DNA from 2 places in the Streptomyces sp. NPDC002104 genome. Region 1 is predicted to be linked to the other one. Evidence: riboswitches for the same ligand, from Rfam matches in the RefSeq annotation. Region 1 holds a riboswitch; the other holds the start of a gene.
The links. A riboswitch is a leader RNA that binds a small molecule or an ion and turns the genes downstream of it on or off. The one in region 1 is predicted to bind ZMP and ZTP.
Positions count from the first base shown of each region.

Region 1 (4,175 bases):
CCAGGAAGAGCCAGACGTAGGCCCGCAGCCGGGTCTTCTCGACCCGATCGATCTTGGGGCTGCGGTACATCGAGAGCAGCACGCCCGCCGGGACCACCACCGCGACGATCGTCAGTACGAAGGTGATGTTGTCGATGCTCAGCGCGTGCGAGGCGGCCAGCAGGGTGATCAGTACGGCGGTGAAGACCAGGCCGTACGCGGAGGACTTGCCCACCTTGGCCCGCTCGGCGGCGGTGAGCCGGACCACGGGCTCCGTGCGCAGCTGCTGCGACAGGCGGCGGCCGCCGAGGACGTACTGGACCAGGCCGAGGGCCATGCCGACGGCGGCGGCGCCGAAGCCGAGGTGCCAGTTGACCTCCTCGCCGAGGTAGCCGACGACGAGCGGGGCGATGACGGCGCCGAGGTTGATGCCCATGTAGAAGATCGAGTATCCGGCGTCGCGCCGCTGGTCGTCGTCGGCCGCGTACAGCCGGCCGACCAGCGCGGAGATGTTCGGCTTGAGCAGGCCGGTGCCGATGACGATGAGGACCAGGCCGGGCCAGACGAAGACCGGGTTCGGGACGGCCATAAGGACGTGGCCGGCCATGATGACCACACCGCCCCACAGGACGGCCCGGCGGGCGCCGAGGAACCGGTCGGCGATCCAGCCGCCGGGCAGCGCCAGCAGCGAGATCATGGCCATGTAGACGCCTTCCACGGCCTCCGCGGTGCCCTCGTGGAGTCCCATGCCCCCGTGGCCGCGGGAGGCCGCGAGGAAGTGCACGAGGATGGCGACCATGCCGTAGAGGCTGAATCGCTCCCACAGTTCGGCGAGGACGAGGGTGGCGAGCCCGCGCGGGTGGCGCTTGCGACCCACCGCCGCCGCCGCGCCCGGTGCCGCGTCCGACGCCGGGGGCTTCTGCATATCCATCGAAGGCTTCACATATTCAGTGGAGCCCCGTCGCGCCGGACCGGGATCGGCCTTTCGGCCCGTTACCGCGGGAAACGGAGCGCCCCGGACCGAAGGGCCCGGGGCGTTCGTCGCGACGGAGGGAGCGGGGCCCGGGTCAGAGGTCCGCGAGGGCCAGACCGGCCTGCGCGGCGGCGGCCTGCACGGTCTGCTCCAGGAGCACCGCGATGGTCATCGGGCCGACGCCGCCCGGGACCGGGGTGATCAGGGAGGCACGGGCGGCGGCCGACTCGAAGTGGACGTCGCCGACGTTGCCCTCGTTGTAGCCGGCGTCCAGGACCACGGCGCCCGGCTTGATGTCCTCGCCGCGGATGAACTCGGCCTTGCCCACGGCGGCGACCAGCACGTCCGCCTGGCGGACGATGGACGGCAGGTCCACGGTGCGGGAGTGGCAGTAGGTGACGGTGGCGTTCTGCTCCAGGAGCAGCATCCCGGCGGGCTTGCCCAGGATCGCGCTGCGGCCGACGACCACGGCGTGCTTGCCGGTCAGGTCCACGTCGTAGGCCTCCAGCAGGCGCATGATGCCGCCGGGGGTGCAGGAGACGAAGCCCGGCAGTCCGAAGCCCATGGCGGCGAAGGAGTGCATGGTGACCCCGTCGACGTCCTTGCCCGGGGCGATGGCCTCGAAGGCGGCGCGCTCGTCGATGTGGTGCGGGACGGGGTGCTGGAGCAGGATGCCGCTGATCTCCGGGTCCTCGGAGAGCGCGGTCAGGGTGGCGACGAGCTCCTCGGTGGTCGTCGCGGCGGGCAGCTCCACGTGGCGGGAGGTGATCCCGGCCTTGGCACAGCGGTTCTGCTTCATGCGGACGTAGGTGACGGACGCGGGGTCCTCCCCGACGAGCACGGTCGCCAGACAGGGCGCGGTACCGGTGCGCTCGGTGATCTTCGCGGCGTACTCGGCGGTCCGCTCCGAGATGCGGCGGGCGAGCGCGGTGCCGTCCATCAGCGTGGCGGTCTGGGCAGTCGTCTGAGTGGTCATGGGGGCTCCTGGGCGTCGCTACGGGATCGCGGTTCGCCCAGGCGCGCGGCAGTCGGCGTACGGATGCGGGAGTACGCCGGGCCGCTCCCCGGTGGTGATCCACCCGAACGCCAGTCACGGCCCGCCGCCCAGTGTAGGCGACCCCCCGGGAGGTCCGGCGTGGCCCCCGTCCCGGCAATGCGGTGGATGACCGGGGCCGGACCTGGGACGATCGAGACATGACGCGCACTTTCGACCATCTCGTCGCGGAAGCGGAATCCGTCTCCGTGGACGGCTGGGACTTCTCCTGGCTCGACGGCCGCGCCACCGAGCAGCGTCCCTCCTGGGGCTACCAGCGCCTCCTGGCCCGGCACCTGGCGCAGGTCGGCTCCGCCCTGGACATCCAGACCGGCGGCGGGGAGGTGCTCGCCGGAGCCGGGCCGCTGCCCCCGCTGACGGTGGCCACCGAATCGTGGCCACCGAACGTCGACAAGGCGACAAAACTCCTTCACCCGATGGGCACCGTGGTGGTCGCGGACTCCGACGAGCCGCCGCTGCCGTTCGGCGACGAGGCCTTCGAGTTCGTCTCCAGCCGGCATCCGGTGACGATCTGGTGGGAGGAGATCGCGCGGGTGCTGAAGCCGGGCGGCACGTACTTCTCCCAGCAGGTCGGGCCGGCGAGCGTCTTCGAGCTCGTGGAGTACTTCCTGGGCCCGCAGCCGGAGGAGGTCCGGCGGGCCCGGCACCCCGACGACGCGGTCGCCGGGGCCACGAAGGCGGGGCTGGAGGTGGTCGATCTGCGCTCGGAGCGGCTTCGGACGGAGTTCCACGACATCGGAGCCGTGATCTACTTTCTGAGGAAGGTGATCTGGATGGTGCCGGGCTTCACGGTCGGGCAGCATCGGGACCGGTTGCGCGAGCTGCACGAACAGATCGCGCACGAAGGCCCGTTCGTCGCACACACCGCCCGTTTTCTCATCGAAGCCCGCAAAACGGGCTGACAAAACGGGCGGACGCGACCACCCGCGACCGGCCCCCCGGTCGCAGCGTGGCGCAGGTCACTCAATTCAGCGCGTAACGAATCTACTCGGGCATGCGATGAACCGACAGGTGTCCTCGTGCGGCCCGGAATACAGACCCCCCTCGGGTCTGTTTCCCGAGTTCGCGCGATGATGTCCCGCCACCCCTTATCTGTTCGCAACGAGAGGCTCCTTGTGTCGCTCAGCCCGTCCCGTACGTTCCCCACGGAAATCGCCGAATCAGAGGCCCTGGTCGCGCTCGTCGAGCGCGGCCGCGAGCAGGGTCACATCAACGGTGATGACGTGCGCCAGGCCTTCGAGGCCGGCCGCATCCCGGTGGACCAGTGGAAGCGGGTCCTGCGCAGCCTGAACCAGGTCCTGGACGAGGAGGGCGTCGCGCTGCACGTCAGCGCCGCCCCCGCCACGAAGGCTCCCGCCAAGAAGGCGCGCAAGGCGGCCGCCGCTCCGGCGCGCGTCGCCAAGAAGGCCGCCGCACCGCCGCGCCTGATCGGTGCGCGCAAAACGGCTGCCACCACCCCCGCCGCGGCGATATCCGACCCGTCGGCCTCCGGGACCGAGGAGGAGGTGGCGGCCGAGGCCGCCGCCGCGCCCAAGAAGCGGACGGTCAAGAAGACCGCCGTCAAGAAGACCGCCGTGAAGAAGACGGCCGCCACGAAGAAGACCGCCAAGGACGGCGACGAGGCCGAGGCCGCCGTCGCCGAGGGCGAGGACTGGGCGGCCGAGGACCTGGACGAGGGCGACGAGAAGGAGACGCCCAAGACGGGCGGCAGCGCCGGCTTCGTCCTGTCCGACGACGACGAGGACGACGCCCCGGCCCAGACCGTCATGGTCGCCGGTGCCACCGCCGACCCCGTCAAGGACTACCTCAAGCTCATCGGCAAGGTGCCGCTGCTCAACGCCGAGCAGGAGGTGGAGCTCGCCAAGCGCATCGAGGCCGGCCTCTTCTCCGAGTACAAGCTCGAAGAGGAGGAGGACCACAAGCCCGCGTTCAAGCGCGAGCTGGAGATCCTCGTCGAGGACGGCCGCCGGGCCAAGAACCACCTGCTGGAGGCCAACCTCCGTCTCGTGGTCTCCCTCGCCAAGCGCTACACCGGCCGCGGCATGCTCTTCCTGGACCTGATCCAGGAGGGCAACGTCGGTCTGATCCGCGCCGTGGAGAAGTTCGACTACACCAAGGGCTTCAAGTTCTCCACGTACGCGACCTGGTGGATCCGGCAGGCGATCACGC
Region 1 covers NZ_JBSFDF010000036.1:28,133-32,307, forward strand. Annotated here, with positions in the region: gene ACWCP2_RS26465 (peptide MFS transporter) at 1-910, opposite strand, end outside; gene ACWCP2_RS26470 (bifunctional 5,10-methylenetetrahydrofolate dehydrogenase/5,10-methenyltetrahydrofolate cyclohydrolase) at 1,047-1,928, opposite strand; ZMP/ZTP riboswitch at 1,957-2,056, opposite strand; gene ACWCP2_RS26475 (class I SAM-dependent methyltransferase) at 2,147-2,908, shown strand; gene ACWCP2_RS26480 (RNA polymerase sigma factor) at 3,122-4,175, shown strand, end outside.

Region 2 (4,175 bases), on a different contig from region 1:
GCGCGGCGGACAGCCGGGTATTGGCGCGCAGATCCTTCGGATCCTGCGGCATGGTGATCGCGTGCAGGTCGACGACCATGTAGAAGGCGTCGTGCGTCTCCTGGAGGGCGACGTACTGCCGGATGGCTCCGAGATAGTTCCCGAGGTGGAACGAACCGGAGGTGGGCTGGATGCCGGAGAGCGCGCGAGGACGATCAGAAGCCATGGCCCCATTCTCTCAGGTGCGGCACCGGGCTCGGCCCCGCCACTGGCCGGAACCCGGCGGGTCGCGCCGCCCCCGCCCCTCCCCCGCCCGGTACCGACCGGTAGCGCCCCGTCCGGATCTTGCCTCGGCCGAGCGACCGCTTTCCACCGGGGTCCGGGACCGGGGCCGCACCCGCCCGCCCCGCAGGGGGCGGCCCCTCGCCCCGGAGGGGGTCAGGCGACCGGGAGGCCCGGGGCCGGGAAGGCGGCCATCAGGTCGGCCACCGCGGAGCGGATCTTGCCGAGGGCCGCCTCATCGCCGAGGGCGGCCGCGGACACCGCGTCCGAGATCCAGTCGGCGACCACCGGCATGTGCTCGACGCCCAGGCCCCGCGACGTCAGCGACGGCGTGCCGATCCGGATCCCCGACGGGTCGAACGGCTTGCGCGGGTCGAACGGCACCGTGTTGTAGTTCACGACGATCCCCGCCCGGTCCAGCGCCTTCGCCGCGATCTTCCCGGACACCGACTTCCCCGTGAGGTCGATCAGGATCAGGTGGTTGTCCGTACCGCCCGAGACCAGGTCGAAGCCCCGCTCCAGCAGAGCCGCGGCCAGCGCCTTCGCGTTGGCCACGACCGCGTGCGCGTACGACACGAACGAGGGCTGCGCCGCCTCGTGCAGCGCCACCGCGATACCGGCCGTCGTCTGGTTGTGCGGGCCGCCCTGGAGGCCGGGGAAGACCGCCTTGTCGATGGCCTTCGCGTGCTCCTCGCGGCACATCAGCATCGCGCCGCGCGGCCCGCGCAGGGTCTTGTGGGTGGTCGTCGAGATCACGTCGACGTGACCCGCCGGGGAGGGGTGCGCCCCGCCCGCGATCAGGCCGGCGATGTGCGCCACGTCGGCGACGAGCACCGAGCCCGCCTCCTTCGCGATCGAGGCGAAGGCCTCGAAGTCGATCGTGCGCGGGAGCGCCGTACCACCGCAGAAGATCAGCTTGGGCCGCTCCGCGAGCGCGAGGTCCCGCACCGCGTCGTAGTCGATGAGGCCGTTCTCCGCCCGGACCCCGTACTGCACGCCCCGGAACCAGGAGCCCGTCGCCGAGACCCCCCAGCCGTGCGTCAGGTGCCCGCCCATCGGCAGCGCCATGCCCATGACCGTGTCGCCTGGCTCGGCGAAGGCCAGGTACACGGCCAGGTTCGCCGGGGAGCCGGAGTACGGCTGCACGTTGGCGTGGTCGACGCCGAAGAGGCCCTTCGCCCGCTCCACGGCCAGCGCCTCGATGCGGTCGATGTTCTGCTGGCCCTCGTAGTAGCGGCGGCCCGGGTAGCCCTCGCTGTACTTGTTCTGCAGCACCGTGCCGGAGGCCTCCAGCACGGCCGAGGACACGTAGTTCTCGCTCGGGATGAGGCGCAGGGTCTGCGCCTGGAGGGTTTCCTCGGCGGCGACGAAGGACGCCAGCTCGGGGTCGGTGGCGAGCAGGGCGGGGTGGCGGTACGGGTGGTGGTTCGCGCTCATGGCGGTTCCTCCGGGGTCGATGTCGGTTCTCGTCCCCGCGAGGCCCAGGCGAGCGGCCCTGTATGCGGTCGTGCGCGCACGGCTCCCCCGGAGTTGGATCTCCGTGCGCCAGTCGCCGTGCGTGTCCGACACCTTAGCGGGCGCGCCACGAGAAAGGTTTCTCCGTCCGGTATTCGAGCGAGGATGGAGGGTGACGCCACCCTCGTCACCGGCCTGACGGACGATCGGAGACCCCGTGTCGACAACTGCTGATGCCATCCGCTCCGCCGACGCGCACAGCGCGCACAACTACCACCCCCTGCCCGTCGTCGTCGCCACCGCCGAGGGCGCGTGGATGACCGACGTGGAGGGCCGCCGCTACCTCGACATGCTCGCCGGCTACTCCGCCCTGAACTTCGGCCACGGCAACCGCCGGCTGCTCGACGCCGCCCGCGCCCAGCTGGAGCGGGTCACCCTGACCTCGCGAGCCTTCCACCACGACCGCTTCGCGGACTTCTGTACGGAGCTCTCGGCGCTGTGCGGCAAGGAGGCCGTCCTGCCCATGAACACGGGCGCCGAGGCCGTGGAGACGGCGGTCAAGACCGCCCGCAAGTGGGGGTACGAGGTCAAGGGCGTCCCGGACGGGCACGCGAAGATCGTGGTGGCGGCCGACAACTTCCACGGCCGGACCACGACCATCGTGTCGTTCTCCACCGACCACGAGGCCCGCGACCACTTCGGCCCGTACACCCCCGGCTTCGAGATCGTCCCGTACGGGGACCTCACCGCGCTCGCCCACGCGGTCACCTCCAACACCGTCGCCGTGCTCCTGGAGCCGATCCAGGGCGAGGCCGGCGTGCTCGTGCCGCCCGCCGGATACCTGCAGGGCGTACGGGAACTGACGCGCGAGCGGAACGTCCTGTTCATGGCCGACGAGATCCAGTCGGGCCTGGGCCGCACCGGGAAGACCTTCGCGTGCGAGCACGAGGGGGTCGTCCCCGACGTGTACATCCTCGGCAAGGCGCTGGGCGGCGGGGTCGTGCCCGTCTCGGCGGTGGTGGCCGACCGCGACGTGCTCGGCGTGTTCAGGCCGGGCGAGCACGGCTCCACCTTCGGCGGCAACCCGCTGGCCTGCGCGGTGGCCCTGGAGGTCATCGCGATGCTGAGGACCGGCGAGTACCAGCAGCGCGCCACCGAGCTCGGCGACCACCTGCACCGGGAGCTGAACCTGCTGGTCGGCGGCGGTGCGGTGACCGCCGTACGGGGCCGCGGGCTGTGGGCGGGCGTCGACATCGACCCGGCGCGCGGCACCGGCCGGGAGATCTCCGAGAAGCTGATGGGACTCGGGGTGCTCGTCAAGGACACCCACGGGTCGACCATCCGGATCGCACCGCCGCTGGTCATCTCCAAGGAGGACCTGGACTGGGGGCTGGACCAGCTCAGGTCGGTCCTCGGCGCCTGACCGGCAGGTCCGCGGACACCCCCTAGAGGATGACGTGGGGCAGGAAGCGGGCGTACTCGTCCGTGACCGGCCCCGCCGATTCGCGGATGCCCAGCCCCGCCGACTCGTCCTCGACGACCCACGCGCCGAGCACCACCCGGTTGCCGTCGAAGTCGGGCAGCGGGGCGAGGCCCTGGAAGACGTACGTCTCGTCCTCCTCCGGGGCGAACGGCTCGCCGCCGACCGGGTGCAGGGTGACGCCCGCGCCCTCGCGGCCCAGCAGCGGCTTCGCCGCGTAGCCGGTGGTCGTGGCGAGTTCGCGCGGGCCGTCCAGGTAGGCGGGCAGCAGGTTCGGGTGCTCCGGGAAGAGCTCCCACAGGACCGCCAGCAGCGCCTTGTTGGAGAGCAGCATCTTCCACAGCGGCTCGATCCAGGCGGTGGTGCCGGAGCCGCCGCCGTGGTCGTACGTGCCCAGGACCTGCGGGGCGAACTCGTCGGTGGCCAGCCACTCCCACGGATAGAGCTTGAAGATCGCGCGGATGAAGCCGAGCTTCTCGTCCACGAACCGGCCGGACAGGGAGTCCCAGCCGATCCGTTCCACCGACAGCTCCCGCGTCTCGATGCCGGCCTGCTCGGCGGTCTCCTGGAGGTAGGCGACCGTCATCAGGTCCTCACCGAGCTCGTCGGTCTCGGAGTGCGCGAAGTGCACCGGGCCGGGCGGCAGCAGCTCCGCCTGGCGGCGCCAGGCGTCGACGAGCCGCTCGTGGAGGGAGTTCCACTGGTCGGCGCCGGGGAACCGTTCCTCCATCCAGAACCACTGCGGGCTGGCCGCCTCCACGAGGGAGGTGGGGGTGTCCGCGTTGTACTCCAGCAGCTTGGCGGGGCTGCCCGTGCCGTCGTAGCGCAGGTCGAAGCGGCCGTAGAGCGAGGGCTGTTCGGCGCGGCGCCGCCAGGACTCGGCGATCAGCGCGGCGAGCTTCGGATCGGTGATGCCGAGGTCGGCGAAGCGGTCGTGGTCGACGATGTGCTGCGCCGCCGCCAGGCACATGGCGTGCAG
Region 2 covers NZ_JBSFDF010000013.1:139,919-144,093, forward strand. Annotated here, with positions in the region: gene trpS (tryptophan--tRNA ligase) at 1-205, opposite strand, end outside; gene ACWCP2_RS14675 (serine hydroxymethyltransferase) at 418-1,698, opposite strand; ZMP/ZTP riboswitch at 1,734-1,824, opposite strand; gene rocD (ornithine--oxo-acid transaminase) at 1,934-3,139, shown strand; gene ACWCP2_RS14685 (glutathionylspermidine synthase family protein) at 3,162-4,175, opposite strand, start outside.
Region 2: linked by a shared signal. The riboswitch ahead of ACWCP2_RS14675 (serine hydroxymethyltransferase) and the one ahead of ACWCP2_RS26470 (bifunctional 5,10-methylenetetrahydrofolate dehydrogenase/5,10-methenyltetrahydrofolate cyclohydrolase) in region 1 are both predicted to bind ZMP and ZTP.